DNA from 2 places in the Nonomuraea africana genome. Region 2 is predicted to be linked to the other one. Evidence: riboswitches for the same ligand, from Rfam matches in the RefSeq annotation. Region 2 holds a riboswitch; the other holds the start of a gene.
What was found. A riboswitch is a leader RNA that binds a small molecule or an ion and turns the genes downstream of it on or off. The one in region 2 is predicted to bind S-adenosylmethionine.
Positions count from the first base shown of each region.

Region 1 (8,206 bases), 360 kb from region 2:
CGGCGGCGAGGCCGGGGCGGTCGCCCGACGCGGCGATCACCCCGGCCAGCGCGAGAGGGAAGTGCATCGACGCGCCGAGCCCGCAGACGACCAGCCCGGTGTAGGCGACGAGCGGTTGCGTGCTCAGCCAGAACAGCAGCCAGCCGGCCGCCGTCATCGACAGCGCGCCCACCAGGAGCCGCGCCGGCGAGACGAGCAGCGCCAGCCGCGCGCCCGCGAACCTGCCGATCGCGAGCCCGCCGATGAAGGCGGTCAGCCCGGTGGCGGCGGTCGCGGCGTCGAGTCCGGTACGGCCGGCCAGCACCTCGGCGCCGAACAGGTTGAAGCAGAACTCGATCGCCACGCAGCAGAACAGCACCACGCACGCCACGTGGAAGCGCCAGTCCGGCCTGCCGGTGACCCTGACCGACGCCGCGGGCCCCTCGCCCAGCCTGGTCCTGCCCATCGTGACGACCAGCACGACGGTCAGGGCCGGGGTGAACAGCAGGGCCGCCCGCCAGCCGAGCGCCGACTGGGCGGCCAGGCTGAGCAGGAAGGTGGCGGCCACGCCGATGACGACGGCGATCGCGTTCGCCTCGCTGATCGCGGCGGGTCCCGCGGGCCCGTGGTGGTCGCTGAGGGCGGCCATCGCGGTGTAGAGCATGACCGAGCCGAAGCCGCCGGCCAGCGCGAAGCCCGTGAGCGTGAAGGGAAGCGACGAGGCCAGCATGACGAGCATGACGCCCGCGTTCAGCCCGGCCAGGCCGATCCACAGGACGGCGCGCCTGCCGTACGCGCGGGTGAGCAGGGGGAGGGAGAGGCCGGCGGCGATGGTGGCGGCGGCCATGGCGGTGCCGTGCAGGGCGCCGACGGCGGCCGAGACGCGCAGGTCGATGCGGAGCAGGGGGAGCGCGGCGCTGAGGCCGTAGATGAAGGTCGCGAACACGCTCATCTGGAGGTAGATGAACCAGGTGACGGTGTCTCGCGATAACGCCCTAGATGCTGGCAAGTTGCTCGCCCAGCCACCGCCGCGGAGGGAGCGCGGTGGCGGCGGCCTTGAGCCGCGCGCCGCGCCGTAGCCGCTCGTCCTCCGGCATCTCCAGGCCGGCGTGCAGGGCGCGCGCGGTCTCGCACACGTCGTAGGGGTTGACGACGAGCGCGTCGGCGCCGAGCTCGGCCGCCGCGCCCGCCTCGCGCGAGAGCACCAGCGCGCAGCGCGGTGACAGGATCGGGCCCTCCTTGGCGACCAGGTTCATGCCGTCGCGGATGGGGTTGACCAGCAGCACGTCGGCCAGGCGGTAGGCGGCCAGCGAGCGCGGGTAGTCGTCGTTGACGTTGAGGATCAGCGGATCCCAGTCCTCCGTGGCGTACTCGTCCTCGATCTCCTTGGCGCAGCGCTGCACGGCCGCGGTGTACTCGCGGTACTCGGGCAGGTCGTGCCGCGAGGGGTAGGCGAAGGCGAGGTGGACCACGCGCCCGTGCCACTCGGGATGCGCGGCGAGGAACTCCCTGTAGGCCATCAGGCCGCGGACGATGTTCTTCGACAGCTCGGTGCGGTCGATGCGGACGATCAGCCTGCGGTCGCCCACCTGCTCCCTGAGCGCGGCCATGTGCGACTCGACGTCGGGCTCGCAGGCCCGTTTCCACAGCGTCTCGCCGTCGACGCCGAGCCCGTGGACCCCGATGCGGGTGGTGCGGCCCTCGTGGGAGACCGTGCGGCTCGAGACCTTGGCGTCGAGCAGGCTCTCGCAGCAGTCCATGAACGCCCGGGCCCATCGCTCGGTCAGGAATCCGGCGTGGTCGGCGCCCAGGATGCCCTCGAGCACCTCCCTCGCGACCTCGTCGGGCAGTAACGAGAAGTACTCGGGAGGCGCCCACGGGGTGTGGCTGAAGTGCGCGATGCGCAGGTCGGGGCGCTCGGCGCGGAGCATGGCGGGGGTGAGCGTCAGGTGGTAGTCCTGCACCATCACCCTCGCGCCGTGGCTCGCCTCCTCCGCCAGCGCCAGCGCGAACGCGCCGTTGTAGTCGCGGTAGGACTCCCACTCCCTCTCGAACCTGGAGTCGAAGTGGGGCGCGTTCGGGATGTCGTACAGCAGGTGGTTGACGAACCAGAGCGTGGAGTTGGCCACCGCGTTGTAGGCGCGGTGGAAGGTGGCGGGCGGGATGTCGAGCATGCGCAGCTTGCCGGTGTCGTAGCCGGCCTGGTCGAGGCGGCCGCCGGGCGCCAGCCGTACGGCACTGCGGTCGCCGTCGGACAGCGCCGCGCAGACCCAGAGCACGCCCTCCTCTCTGGCCACCCCGGAGAGCCCTGACACCAGGCCTCCCGCGCCGCGTTTCATGGTCAGCTCGCCGCCGTCGGAGACAGTGAAGGAGACCGGACCCCTGTTGGAGGCCACCAGGACGCTGTTCATGTGAACAACCATGACGCCCGACCATAGGATCTCGCTATGGCCCTTGATGAGCTAACCGAGGAACTGGCCCGCTCCGCAGCGGGCGGCGACCATCGCGCGCTGGGCGAGCTCCTGAAGCGCATCGAGCCCGACGTGCTGCGCCACTGCGCGCGCATCCTCCCCTACCACCAGGACGCCGAGGAGGCGTGCCAGGACACCCTGCTCGCGGTGGCCCGCAACATCGGCCGCTTCGAGGGCAGGGCCAGGTTCAGCACCTGGCTCCACATCGTCACCGCCAACTGCGCGCGCACCACCTACCGGTCGCTGAAGCGCAGGGCCGCCGAGCAGACCTCCGAGGAGCTGCCGGTGCAGAAGCCCGACGTACGGCGCGTCAGCGTCATCGCGGGCTCGCGGCTCGACCTGCTCGACGCCATGGAGGCGCTCGAGGCCGACAAGCCCGACCTGGCCCAGGCGCTGGTGCTGCGCGACATCGTCCAGCTCGACTACAACGAGGTCGCCGAGCAGCTCGGCATCCCGCTCGGCACCGCCAAGTCCCGTATCCACCAGGCGCGCAAGTACGTTCAGGCCGCGCTGGGTGATACGTATCGTCTCAGCTAGCGAGACGCCTGCTCGTGTCATGAGCATCGCCGGGTATGGTGAGGCGCATAACTTCATATTGCTCATCCAGAGGGGTGGAGGGACCGGCCCTGCGAAGCCCCGGCAACCCTCCCGGACTGTGCTCGTGAAGTGACGAGGCCGGCCGGGACAGGTGCCAATTCCGGTCTGTGACCAAGGTGGTCGCAGACGAAGATGAGGGAAGGCCTCGCTTCATGTCCCTTGATTTCGGCCCCGCTGTCGCTCTGTCCTGCCGCGAGTGCGGCGCACGCTACGACCTGGGCCCTAGCTTCGCCTGTCTGGAGTGTTTCGGGCCGCTCGAAGTGGCCTACTCCTTCGGCTCCGTCACCCGCGAGGACATCGCGTCGGGTCCCGCGAACATCTGGCGGTACCGCTCGCTGCTGCCCGTCCCCGTGGACGTGACGTCCAAGCAGAACATGAACCCCGGCTGGACGAAGCTCGTCAAGGCCGACAACCTGGGCAAGGTTCTCGGGCTGCGCGACCTGCACGTCAAGGACGACTCGGGCAACCCCACCCACTCCTTCAAGGACCGCGTGGTCGCCATCGCCGTCGAGGCGGCGCGCAACTTCGGCTTCCACACCCTGTCGTGCTCCTCCACGGGCAACCTGGCGGGCGCGGTGACCGCCGCGGCGGCTCGCGCGGGCCTCGAGGCGTGCGTGTTCATCCCGGCCGACCTGGAGCAGGCCAAGATCGCCATGGCGCGGGTCTTCGGCGGCAAGCTGGTCGGCATCGAGGGCACCTACGACGAGGTCAACCGCTTCTGCTCCGAGCTCATCGGCGACCCGCTGGGCGACAAGTGGGGGTTCGTCAACGTCAACCTGCGGCCCTACTACGCCGAGGGGTCGAAGACGCTGGCCTACGAGATCGCCGAGCAGCTCGGCTGGGAGCTGCCCGACCAGATCATCATCCCGGTGGCCTCGGGCTCGCAGCTCACGAAGATTGACAAGGGCTTCAAGGAGCTCATCTCGCTCGGGCTCGTGGAGGACAAGCCCTACAAGATCTTCGCAGCGCAGGCGGCGGGGTGCTCTCCCGTCTCCACCGCCTTCAAGGCGGGGCACGACGTGGTCCAGCCGGTCAAGCCGGACACCATCGCCAAGTCGCTGGCCATCGGAAACCCCGCCGACGGGCCGTACGTGCTCGACATCGCGCGCCGTACGGGCGGGGCGGTGGAGGACGTCACCGACGCCGAGGTGGTGTCGGCCATCAAGCTGCTGGCCTCGACGGAGGGCATCTTCGCGGAGACCGCGGGCGGGGTGACGGTCGGCGTGCTGAAGAAGCTCGTCGAGACCGCGCAGCTCGACCCTTCGTTGACGACCGTCGTGCTCAACACGGGCGACGGGCTCAAGACGCTCGACGCGATCGCGGAGGACGCCAGTCCCACGGCCGTGATCCGGCCGTCTCTCGACGCGTTCCGCGCGGCTGTCTGAAAGGAAAGGTACAAGTCATGAGCGTTTCGGTGCGGATTCCCACCATTCTGCGCACGTACACCGGCGGCAACGCGGAGGTGAGCGGCGAAGGCGGCACGCTTCGCGAGGTGCTGCAGAAGCTCGACGCCGACTATCCGGGGATCGGTGCGCGAATTCTGGATGAATCGGGCAAAATTCGCCGTTTTGTCAACGTTTATGTGGGAGAAGAGGACGTCCGTTTTGTGGACGGGCTCGACAGCGCCACCCCGGCCGGAGCGCAGATCTCCATCATCCCCGCGGTGGCCGGCGGCTGACGCTTTCCCTTCTCGACGACGCCCGCGGGGGTTATCCCCCCGCGGGCGTTTTTGGTGTTCGGCCTCGCGAAAGTGGAATGTTTAACTACCTTTTTCGCGACGGGAAGAATGCCCGGCTCGATTGACTCTGTTGTTCTACGGGTTGCCACAGGTATGGTCGAGGGCGATCGTCCGGCTGATTTCCCCATAAGTCATGCCGGTCGCGGATCTCGCGAGTGGAATGGGCGGGGTCCGGAGCCCAGTAAGAGGAGTCGGAAGTGGCGCAGGGCACCGTCAAGTGGTTCAACGCGGACAAGGGCTACGGCTTCATCGCGGTAGACGGTGGTAAGGATGTATTCGTCCATTACTCAGCGATCATGATGGATGGCTACCGGTCACTCGAGCAGGGCCAGCGGGTCGAGTTCGAGATCACCCAGGGCCAGAAGGGTCCGCAGGCGGAGTCGGTCAGGGCGGTCTGATCCGTCACGTCGCTGGTAAGCACCGGCAGCTCACACGGCAACGCAGTCCGTGCGGATCTGCCACGTCCTTTTCGTCGACTCTGCAGGCCCGATCCGCACCCGGCGATCGGGCCTGTGGCCGTACTCTGGTCATGACTGACCTGGGCAGGCGTGTCGCTCGCTTGCACTCGGCAGGGTAGAGTGCTAAACAGTTCGTTGGCACTCTCGTTATGAGAGTGCCAGACACTGGGATCGAGACGATGGGGTCCGCCGAATGGAGTCGGGCCCTTGCCGTCGCGGGCGTCGGCTCGGTCCGCTGAAAGCCACCCTGCATCTGGGAGGTCTAGCCTTATGGCAGCCAAGATGATCGCGTTTGACGAGGACGCCCGGCGCGGTCTCGAGCGCGGTATGAACCAGCTCGCCGACGCCGTCAAGGTCACCCTCGGTCCCAAGGGCCGTAACGTCGTGCTGGAGAAGAAGTGGGGCGCTCCCACGATCACCAACGATGGTGTGTCCATCGCCAAGGAGATCGAGCTCGAGGACCCGTGGGAGAAGATCGGCGCCGAGCTGGTCAAGGAAGTCGCCAAGAAGACGGACGACGTCGCGGGTGACGGCACCACCACCGCCACCGTGCTCGCCCAGGCGCTGGTCCGTGAGGGCCTTCGCAACGTCGCCGCGGGCGCCAACCCGATGTCCCTGAAGAAGGGCATCGAGGCGGCGGTCGAGCGCGTCAGCGAGGAGCTCTCCAAGCTGGCCAAGGACGTGGAGACCAAGGAGCAGATCGCTTCGACGGCCTCCATCTCCGCCGGTGACGCCGAGATCGGCAACCTCATCGCCGAGGCGATGGACAAGGTTGGCAAGGAAGGCGTCATCACCGTCGAGGAGAGCAACGCCTTCGGCCTCGAGCTCGAGCTCACCGAGGGTATGCGCTTCGACAAGGGGTACAACTCCGGTTACTTCGTGACCGACCCCGAGCGCATGGAAGCTGTCCTTGAGGACCCCTACATCCTCATCGTCAACTCCAAGGTCTCGGCCAACAAGGACCTGCTGCCCCTGCTCGACAAGGTCGTGCAGGCCGGCAAGCCGCTGCTGATCATCGCTGAGGACGTCGAGGGCGAGGCTCTGGCCACCCTGGTCGTCAACAAGATCCGCGGTCTGTTCCGCTCCGTGGCCGTCAAGGCTCCGGGCTTCGGTGACCGCCGCAAGGCCATGCTGGGTGACATCGCGACCCTGACCGGTGGTCAGGTCATCGCCGAGGAGGTCGGTCTCAAGCTCGAGTCCGCCACCCTCGACCTGCTGGGCCGCGCGCGCAAGGTCGTCGTCACCAAGGACGAGACCACCATCGTCGACGGTGCCGGTGACGCCGAGCAGATCGCCGGCCGGGTCAACGAGATCCGCGCCGAGATCGAGCGCACCGACTCCGACTACGACCGCGAGAAGCTCCAGGAGCGCCTGGCCAAGCTCGCCGGTGGCGTCGCCGTCATCAAGGCGGGTGCCGCGACCGAGGTCGAGCTCAAGGAGCGCAAGCACCGCATCGAGGACGCCGTTCGCAACGCGAAGGCGGCCGTCGAGGAGGGCATCGTCCCCGGCGGTGGCGTGGCGCTGCTGCAGGCCGGCACCAAGGCGTTCGACAAGCTCGAGCTCCAGGGTGACGAGGCCACCGGTGCGGCGATCGTGCGCAAGGCGCTCGAGGAGCCGCTGAAGCAGATCGCGATCAACGCCGGCCTCGAGGGCGGCGTCGTGGTCGAGCGCGTGCGGAACCTCACCCCGGGTGAGGGCCTCAACGCCGCGACCGGCGAGTACGTCAACATGTTCGAGTCGGGCATTCTCGACCCGGCCAAGGTGACGCGCTCCGCGCTGCAGAACGCCGCCTCCATCGCGGCGCTGTTCCTCACCACCGAGGCTGTCATCGCCGAGAAGCCGGAGAAGAACGCGGCTGCTCCCGCGGGCATGCCCGGCGGCGGAGACATGGACTTCTAAGTCCGCGACGAATCAGGGCGACCCCTCGGGGTCGCCCTTTTTCTTTGGGTACGACGGACCTGCCGGCGTGACGCGTCAGGTCAGCGGCTTGACCCAGCGGCCCCACTGCGGCTGACGGGAGTAGCCCGCGGCGCGCCACACGTGGTGGGCCGACGTGTTGTCGTCGAGCACCATCGCGTCGGCCCTGAAGGCCCCGAAGGCGGCGAAGCGCTCCTCGGCGGCGGCGAGCAGCGCGGTCGCGATGCCCCTGCGCCGGTGCGCGGGGTGGACGGCCAGGCGGTAGAGGTGCGCCCGCCAGCCGTCCCAGCCCGCGATGAGGGTGCCGACCAGGTGGCCGTCGTCCTCGGCGAGCAGGAGCGCCTCAGGATCGCGGTCGACCAGCGCCACGACCTTGTCGGCCGAGTCGTGGCGGTCGGTGCCCTCGGCCGCCTCCAGCCAGAAGGCCAGGACGGCAGGGATGTCGTCCGCTCCGCCGAACCGTACTTTCACCTCAGACCTGCCCATGGCCCGCGAAGCTACCAGAGCAGGGTCGTGGGAGCCCGGGATGGGCCCCGGGGCCGGTGGAGCTCTATGCCAGCTGGGCGGGCAGCGGCTTGGCGTGCAGGACGGTGAGGGACGACACCGCGCGGGTCAGCACCACGTAGAGACGGGCCAGCCCGCGGGGCTCGGCCTCGACGATGTCGGACGGCTCGACCACGATCACGTGGTCGTACTCCAGACCCTTGGCCAGCGTGGCGGGGATGACCAGCAGGCGGTGCTCCCCGGTGGAGTCGGGGCCGAGGACGGCGTGCGGCAGGCCGGCGAGCTCCTTGGACACCGTCTCGACCATGGAGTCGGGGACGATGACGCCGATCGAGCCCTCCCTGGCGAGCGCCTCGTGGACCGCTTCGAGGACCTGGCCGTCCCGCCGTACGGTCAAGGAGCCGAGGCCGGGACGCAGCGAGCGCGGGGCGGCGAGGCCGGGGGCGATCGAGGGGAGCAGCCGGGCGGCGTAGTCGAGCACCTCCCGGGGGACGCGGAAGCCGAGCGTCAGCTCGGTGACCTCGCCCGAGTCCTGGCCGAGG
Region 1 covers NZ_JADBEF010000001.1:6,838,816-6,847,021, reverse strand. Annotated here, with positions in the region: gene H4W81_RS32415 (MFS transporter) at 1-931, opposite strand, end outside; gene H4W81_RS32410 (alpha,alpha-trehalose-phosphate synthase (UDP-forming)) at 975-2,390, opposite strand; gene H4W81_RS32405 (RNA polymerase sigma factor) at 2,427-2,987, shown strand; SAM riboswitch class I at 3,047-3,186, shown strand; gene thrC (threonine synthase) at 3,200-4,432, shown strand; gene H4W81_RS32395 (MoaD/ThiS family protein) at 4,450-4,725, shown strand; gene H4W81_RS32390 (cold-shock protein) at 4,983-5,183, shown strand; gene groL (chaperonin GroEL) at 5,514-7,142, shown strand; gene H4W81_RS32380 (GNAT family N-acetyltransferase) at 7,218-7,646, opposite strand; gene H4W81_RS32375 (HelD family protein) at 7,711-8,206, opposite strand, start outside.
Region 1: another riboswitch for S-adenosylmethionine. It lies ahead of thrC (threonine synthase); the one in region 2 lies ahead of H4W81_RS34220 (aminotransferase class V-fold PLP-dependent enzyme).

Region 2 (8,206 bases):
TGAGCAGGATCAGCTCGGCCGCGCCGACGACCTCCTCGGGGCTGCGCGTCCGCACGCCGAGGCGCTCCGCGGCCCAGCGCTGCGAGGTGTCGGAGACTCCGCTCGCGGCCACGACCCGGTGGCCCGCCTGGGCGAGCGCGGCGCCGAGCACCGATCCCACCCTGCCTGCGCCGAGCACGCCGACGGCCAGCCGACCCGGGCGATCCCCTGCGTCCATGACGTCCTGCCCCCCTGTCAACGACACTGCTGAACAGGGTAACCGCCGGTGCTTCACGGCTCGGGTCATGGCTCTTTTGCCGCCCATGAAGATGCCACAAGGACGGATAAGGAGAGATAAAAAGTACACCGCTGCCAGAAGCGGGCGTCGAGCCCAGGTGACCTGATGCCCGCGCTGCGACAAGGAGGCCGGCCCACCGCCGACGGGCCGGCCCTCGCGTGCCGGTGCACGCCCGCAGGCTCCGCCGCCCGCGGGCTGCGCATCGGAGCGTCAGTGCTGGTGGACGTCCACGGAGGCGCCACCCTTGCAGCCGGCGACAGCCACGCCGAACACCGCGATGGCGTTGCCGCACACATTCACCGGCACCGAGATCGGGGCGAAGATCTGGTTGCCGGAGAGCACGCCGTTCCTGCCACTGGTGTTGTTGTCGGCGTGGGCGGCGGGGGCGCCGAGCGCCATCATGGCCATCACACCGGCGACGACGACAGACTTCTTCAGCATGGGGGTCTCCTCTCATTGCGCGGCCTGAGAGCCGCTATCCGGGTGCCTGCGCCGGGGACCGGACCGCGCCCACTGGGGGTAGGGCCGGGCGATCGCCCGGTGACGTTCCGTAACGCTAGCGCAAAGCGAAGACAGTAAGTAGTCATACGGTCACTTGGCGTGCCAGCGGAGCCTCATGAGATAGTCCGTTCCATGTGGCTCACCTGGCGGGCGGCGATGGAGCGGGCGCTCTACGGGGACAACGGGTTCTACCTGCGCGAACGGCCTTCAGGGCACTTTCGCACCTCGGTCGGCGCCTCTCCTCTCTTCGCCGAGGCGATACTGACCGTGCTGATGCGACTCGACGAGAAGCTCGGCCGGCCCGAGCCACTCGACCTGGTCGACATCGGCGCGGGTGACGGAGCGCTGTCGGCCGGCGTGCTGGCCCTCGCCGAGCCCGGCCTGCGCAAGAGGCTGCGCGTCACGGCCGTCGACCTGTCCTCGCGCCCCGCCGAGCTGCCCGAGGCGATCGCCTGGAGCCACACGACGCCACCTGCGATCAGCGGCCTGGTGATCGCCAACGAATGGCTGGACAACATACCGTTCGACGTGGCCGAGCAGACCCCCGACGGACCGCGGCTGGTGCTGGTCGACACCGAGACCGGTGACGAGCGGCTGGGCCCTCCCCCCGACGAGGAGGACCTGCGCTGGATGGAGCGCTGGTGGCCGCTGCGCGCAGTGGGTCAGCGCGCGGAGCTGGGGAGGTCACGGTGCGCGGCGTGGGCGGGCGTGATCGGACGGCTGGTCCACGGTCAGGCGATAGCCATCGATTATGCACACCCTGTGGATAACCGGCCCGCTCGCGGCACGCTGACCGGATACAGGGACGGTTCGGTCGTTGCGCCTATACCCGACGGGACCTGCGACATCACCGCGCATGTCGCACTTGACGCGTGCGCGGAGGCGGGCGAGCGGGCCGGTGCGATATCCACAACCTTGTCCACACAGCGCGACATGCTGCGCTCTCTCGGCGTCACCGGCACGCGTCCCTCACTCGACCTGGCGCGGACCGATCCGCCCGCCTATCTGAGGGCGCTGGCGCGCGCCTCGCAGGAGGCCGAGCTCATCGACGCCGAGGGCCTTGGTGCGTTCGGGTGGCTCAGCCAGCTACGTTAAAAGGCGTGGAGATCGAACAGACCTCGCTTCCAGGCATCGGGCTCAAACACGAGTTCAGCACCCATTCGGGTCGCCGCGTCGCCGTCGTCTCACACCGCTCGGGGCGGCGTGACCTGATCATCTACGACCGGTCGGATCCCGACAGGGCGTGCGAAGCGATACAGCTCAACGACGAAGAGGCCGACGCGCTGGTCGAACTGCTCGGCGCCCCGCGCATCGTCCAGCGGCTCAACGCCCTGCACAGCGAGATCGAAGGGCTGGTGAGCATCCAGCTCCCGATCCTGCCCGGCTCGCCGTACGACGGCAGGACGCTGGGTGACACGCGCATCCGCACCCGCACCGGCGCCTCGGTGGTGGCCGTGGTGCGCGGTCCGCAGGTCAACGCCAGCCCGACCCCCGACTTCAGGTTCACCGCGGGAGACGTCGTGGTCGTCGTCGGTGACGATGAGACGACCCGGGCGGTCGCCGACATTCTCACGGACGGCGGATGAGAAACGAGCTCATCAGCCCGCCATACCGCCTTTGCGGGGGCCGGGCAGCGTGATGGCGGTCCATTTGGCACGTTTCTCATCCGAAGTGCACGACACCGCGATCGTCTTCCTCGAACTCGGCGGCATCATCCTCGCTCTCGGGGTGCTCGGCGCGCTGGCGTTGCGAGCGGGAATCTCCGCCATCCCCCTCTATCTCCTGGCCGGTCTCGCCTTCGGGCAGGGCGGCCTGCTCCCTCTCGCCACCAGCGAGGAGTTCATCGCCATCGGCGCCGAGATCGGCGTCGTGCTCCTGCTTCTCACGCTCGGCCTCGAGTACAACGCGAGCGAGCTGGTCTCCAGCCTGCGCGGCAACGCCAGGGCCGGCCTGGTCGACATCGTCCTCAACGCGGCGCCTGGCGCGATCGCCGCGCTGCTGCTGGGCTGGGGCCCGGTCGCGGCCGTGGCCATGGCGGGCGTCACCTACGCCACCTCGTCGGGCATCACCGCGAAGGTGCTGTCCGATCTCGGGTGGATAGGCAACCGCGAGACACCGGTGGTGCTGTCGCTTCTCGTCTTCGAGGATCTGGCGATGGCCGTCTACCTGCCGTTGCTCACCGCCATGCTGGCGGGCGTCTCGCTGATGACGGGCGCGATCTCGCTGGGCATCGCCCTCGGCACGGTCACCGTCGTCCTGGTCATCGCGCTGCGCTTCGGCAGGTTCATCGAGGCGTTCGTCTCCAGCCCGAACAACGAGGTGCTGCTGCTCAAGGTGCTCGGCCTGGCGCTGCTGGTGGCCGGCATCGCCCAGGAGCTCCAGGTGTCGGCCGCCGTGGGCGCGTTCCTCGTCGGCATCGCGCTGTCGGGCGAGCTGGCGCACGAGGCGAGAGCGCTGCTGATGCCGCTGCGCGACCTGTTCGCCGCGGTGTTCTTCGTCTTCTTCGGCCTGCAGACCGACCCCACGAAGATCCCGCCCGTGGCGCTGCTCGCGCTGCTGCTCGCGCTGGTCAGCATCATCACCAAGCTGCTCACCGGCGCCTATGCGGCCCGCAGGGCAGGGATCGCCAGGGCGGGCCGCATGCGCGCGGGCATCGCGCTGGTCCCGCGCGGTGAGTTCAACATCGTCATCGCGGGCCTCGCGGTCGCGGCGGGGGCCCATCCCGATCTCGGCCCGCTCGCCGCCACCTACGTGCTGATCCTCGCGGCCTTCGGCCCGCTGGCCGCCAAGCTGGTCGAGCCGATACTCACGCGGCCTCCGTCGTCGGCCCCGTGAGTCGCTTCGCTCACTCGCAGGAAACGTCGAGCGAGCGAAGCCCTCGAATGATGTAGCCGGGGTTCCACTCGGGCTCCCTGGTGAGCTCGAGCGAAGGCGCCCTCTTCAGGAGGGCGCCGAAGGACTCCACCAGCTCGATCCTGGCCAGCGGCGCGCCCAGGCAGAAGTGGATGCCCGCGCCGAAGGAGATGTGCGGGTTGTCCGCCCGGCCGACATCGAGGGTGTCCGGATCGGCGAAGACCTCGGGGTCGCGGTTGGCCGAGCCGAACAGCAGGGCGACCTCCACGCCCTTCGGAATGGTCACGCCGCCTACCTCGATGTCCTCCAGCGCCCAGCGCTCGAACATCTGCAGCGGCGTGTCGTAGCGCATCAGCTCCTCGATGGCCGTGGGCAGCAGCGAGAGGTCGTCGCGCAGCCGTACGAGCTCGGCGGGGTTGCGGAACAGCGACCACCAGCCGTTGCCCGTGACGTTCACGGTCGCCTCGTGACCGGCGTTGAGCAGGAGCACGCAGGTGCCGACCAGCTCGTCCTCGGTCAGCTCCTCGATCTGGGCGAGCGCGCTGATGAGGTCGTCGCCAGGAGCCGACCTGCGGGCGCGGGCCAGGCCCTTGAGATAGTCGGAGAACTCCGCCGCGGCCCTGACCGCGGTGTGCTGCGCCGCCGCCGAGGGGTTCAGCTCGTACATGCCGCAGATGTCGGCCGACCACGGACGCAGCAGGTGCCGGTCGGCGTCGGGCACCCCGAGCATCTCGGCGATGACGGTGACCGGCAGGGGCTCGGCCACCTCCGCGATCAGGTCGCCGCCGCCCTTCTCGACGAAGTCGTCGACGAGGCCCTCGACGATCGCGCGGACCCTCGGGCGCATCGACTCGACCATGCGCGGCGTGAACGCCTTGGAGACCAGGCGGCGCAGGCGGGTGTGGACGGGCGGCTCGACGTCGAGCATGCCCGCCCTGATCACCCGCCAGAAGGGCTCCTGGAAGTCCGGCTCGGGCTCGCGCCCGAACTCCTCGTGCGTGGCCAGGTGCAGGTAGGACCTGCCCAGCCTGCGGTCGCGCAGCAGCGCGTTGACGTCGGCGTGCCTGGCGATCAGCCACTGCCCCGTGGGCTCGAAGAAGCTGACTGGCGTCTCGCGCCTCAGCTCGTCATAGACCGCGTAAGGCGAAGCCACGAAATCCGGATTCCAAGGATCAAAGCGCACTAGTCAATACTAGATTCCGCCTTCGCGTGCCTGCTCCGCATCTTGATGTTGAGCAGCTCCACGACCACCGAGAACGCCATCGCGAAGTAGATGTAGCCCTTGTCGATGTGCTGCCCGAACCCCTCGGCCAGAAGCAGGACGCCGATCAGCACGAGGAACGCCAGCGCCAGCATCTTGATGCTCGGGTGCCTGTCGACGAACCTGCTGATCGGCCCCGAGGCGAACAGCATCACCAGTACCGCGACGATCACCGCGGCGACCATCACGCCCAGTTCCTCGACCATGCCGACGGCGGTGATGACCGAGTCGAGCGAGAAGACGATGTCGAGCACCATGATCTGCAGGATCACCGAGGTGAAGGAGGTGACCTTGCGCTGCTTGCCCTCCTTGTCCTTCAGCTCCATGCTGTCGCCGATCTCGATCACGCTCTTGGCCAGCAGGAACAGGCCGCCCAGGATGAGAATCAGATCTCGGCCCGAGACCCCGTGCCCGAAGATCTCGAACAGCGGCTCCCTCAACCGCACCACCCATGCCAGCCCGAGGAGCAGCAGGAGGCGGGAGATGAGCGCGGCGGCCAGTCCGAGGACCCTGGCTCTGTCGCGCTGTTCGGGTGGGAGTTTGCCCGCCAGGATCGAAATGAAGATGATGTTGTCGATGCCCAGGACGATCTCCAGGGCCACCAGGGTGAAGAACCCGATCCAGATCTGGGGGTTTGTCACCCAGTCCAGCATCACATACCTCCTCGGTTAGTCGTCCCCAACCCCAACGAGCCGATCACTCCGAAAGTTCGTGGCCCTCCGCACCCCCGGCCCGCCAACCGGCACCCGATGGCGCGGGCTTGCGAAATGGGGCCACGTGTCGGTTATAGTTCCGGCGTAGGTCATGAGTGCCAGCGCTTAGCCCCGGCTTGCTGGCCGGCAACCCTCGCGTCCGCGGCGGGGTGCCCCGGGTGAAGACCTGGTCCGTCACGAGGTGTGGCGGGCAAGCGCGGGCTCCGAGGTGCCACAGCCGGGGGTCCGATGACCCCAGGAAGGCTGTGCCATGTCCGTTGCGACGATCTCCGCCCCCGTTGCCGTCAAGGTGCTCGGCGAGGACCTCGAGGTGCCCGTCAAGGGCGGCCGTCTGGTCTCCTACGCCAACCTCGACTACGCCGCCAGCGCCCCGTGTCTCGAGCCGGTCAGCGCGGCCGTCGCCGCCGCGCTCCCGGCCTACTCCAGCGTGCACCGCGGCGCGGGCTACGCCTCCCAGCTCACCACCGCCCGTTACGAGCAGGCGCGCCACACCGTCCGCGCCTTCGTGGGAGCCCGCCCCGACGACGCGGTGATCTTCACCCGCAACACCACCGACGCCACGAACCTGCTGGCGAGCTGTCTTCCTCCGCAGACGACCGTGGTCGTCTTCGACACCGAGCACCATGCGTCGCTGCTGCCGTGGGAGCGCGTCGTCAGGCTCGCCCCGCCCGCCTTCCCCGGCGAGGCCGTACGGCAGGCCGACGCGGCGCTCGCCGAGATCGACGGCCCCAAGCTGCTCGTCGTCACCGCCGCCTCCAACGTGACGGGCGAGCTGTGGCCGATCGCCGCGCTCGCGCACATCGCGCACCGGCACGGCGCCCGCATCCTGGTCGACGCCGCCCAGCTGGTCCCGCATCGCAGGCTCAACCTGACCGCGCTCGACCTCGACTACGTCGCCTTCTCCGGTCACAAGCTCTACGCTCCCTTCGGCGCGGGTGTACTGGTCGGGCGGCGAGACTGGCTGTCGGCGGGCCAGCCGTACCTGAAGGGCGGCGGCGCGGTGAAGGCGGTCACCGACAGCGCCGAGTGGCACGAGGACGCCGAGCCCAGGCACGAGGCGGGCACCCCGAACGTGCTCGGCGCGATCGCGCTGGCCGCCGCGTGCGACGCGCTGACCGCCACCGGCTGGACGCCCCTGGTCCGTGAGGAGGAGCGCCTCGTCGCCAGGCTGCGCGAGGGCCTGTCAGCCATCGAGGGCGTGCACGAGTTGTCGCTGTGGGGCCCCGACCACCCCAGGGTCGGCATCGTGTCGTTCGTCGTGGACGGCTACACCGCGCGCGAGGTCGCCGAGGCGCTGTCCGGCGAGTACGGCATCGGCGTGCGCGACGGCAAGTTCTGCGCGCACCCGTTCGTGCGCCACCTGCTCGGCACGTCGAGCGCCGACGGCGGCTGCGAGGACGGGACCACCGCGGCCGTCAGGGCCTCCATCGGCATCGGCACCACCGAGGAGCACATCGACCGCCTGATCGGCGCGTTGCGCGACCTGGTCACGCGACACTAGGGGCTCGACAGCTCGCGGTGCTGCTGCGACACGTCGATGGGAGCACGGGCCGCGGCCTGGTCTTCGGCCCGGCGGCGGGCCCGTCTGCCGAGGACCCCCTTGTAGATGCCGTCGACGCCGAAGCGGCCGCCGCCCGTCGCGGCGAGCACCAGGTTGGCGGCCCCCAGCGTGCCGACCAGCTCCCACCCTCGGTCGGCGAGGAAGATGCCGTTGTCCACGTGCACGAACAGGAACGCCCCCGCCATCACCACCACCAGGGCCAGTGCCGCGATCGGCACGAACAGGCCGATGACGAGCAGGAAGCCGCCCACCGGCTCGGCCACCATGGTGAAGGCCGCGGCCAGCCGCGGCTGCGGCACCCCCCCTTGGGTGAATCCCTGCGCCGTGGCGTCGTAGCCGTTCTGCCACTTCTGCACGCCGTGTGCGATGAAGATGAGGCCGACCACCACGCGCGCGACCAACGCGGCGAGATCGAACAAGACTCTTTTCATGCCTTTCTTCTCCCCTGGCTCACCAGCGGAAATGCGCGAATAGACCATTCCTTGACTGGATCACCCCCACCGTCGGTGGCAGCATGGCGGGTATGGAAGAACGCGTGGTCGGAATCGGCGCAGGCGCCAAGGAGCTGGCCACGGAGGACATGATCCTCAACATCGGGCCACAGCACCCCTCGACGCACGGCGTTCTGCGCCTTCGCCTCACCCTCGACGGCGAGCGCATCGCCACCGCCGAGCCGATCATCGGCTACATGCACAGGGGCGCGGAGAAGCTGTTCGAGGTCCGCGACTACCGGCAGATCATCATGCTGGCCAACAGGCACGACTGGCTGTCTGGGTTCGCCAACGAGCTCGGCGTGGTGCTGGCCGCCGAACGCATGCTCGGCATGGAGGTACCCGCCAGGGCGGTGTGGACGCGCACGCTGCTCGCCGAGCTCAACAGGGCGCTGTCGCACCTGATGTTCCTCGGCTCGTACCCGCTCGAACTGGGCGCGATCACCCCGATCTTCTACGCGTTCAACGAGCGCGAGCGGATCCAGGCCGTCATGGAGGAGATCTCCGGCGGACGGATGCACTACATGTTCAACCGGGTGGGCGGGCTCA
Region 2 covers NZ_JADBEF010000001.1:7,195,400-7,203,605, forward strand. Annotated here, with positions in the region: gene H4W81_RS34185 (Rossmann-like and DUF2520 domain-containing protein) at 1-217, opposite strand, end outside; gene H4W81_RS34190 (chaplin) at 488-718, opposite strand; gene H4W81_RS34195 (SAM-dependent methyltransferase) at 911-1,873, shown strand; gene H4W81_RS34200 (cation:proton antiporter regulatory subunit) at 1,879-2,364, shown strand; gene H4W81_RS34205 (cation:proton antiporter) at 2,450-3,613, shown strand; gene H4W81_RS34210 (cytochrome P450) at 3,624-4,784, opposite strand; gene H4W81_RS34215 (TerC family protein) at 4,814-5,533, opposite strand; SAM riboswitch class IV at 5,693-5,808, shown strand; gene H4W81_RS34220 (aminotransferase class V-fold PLP-dependent enzyme) at 5,856-7,106, shown strand; gene H4W81_RS34225 (DoxX family protein) at 7,103-7,597, opposite strand; gene H4W81_RS34230 (NADH-quinone oxidoreductase subunit D) at 7,690-8,206, shown strand, end outside.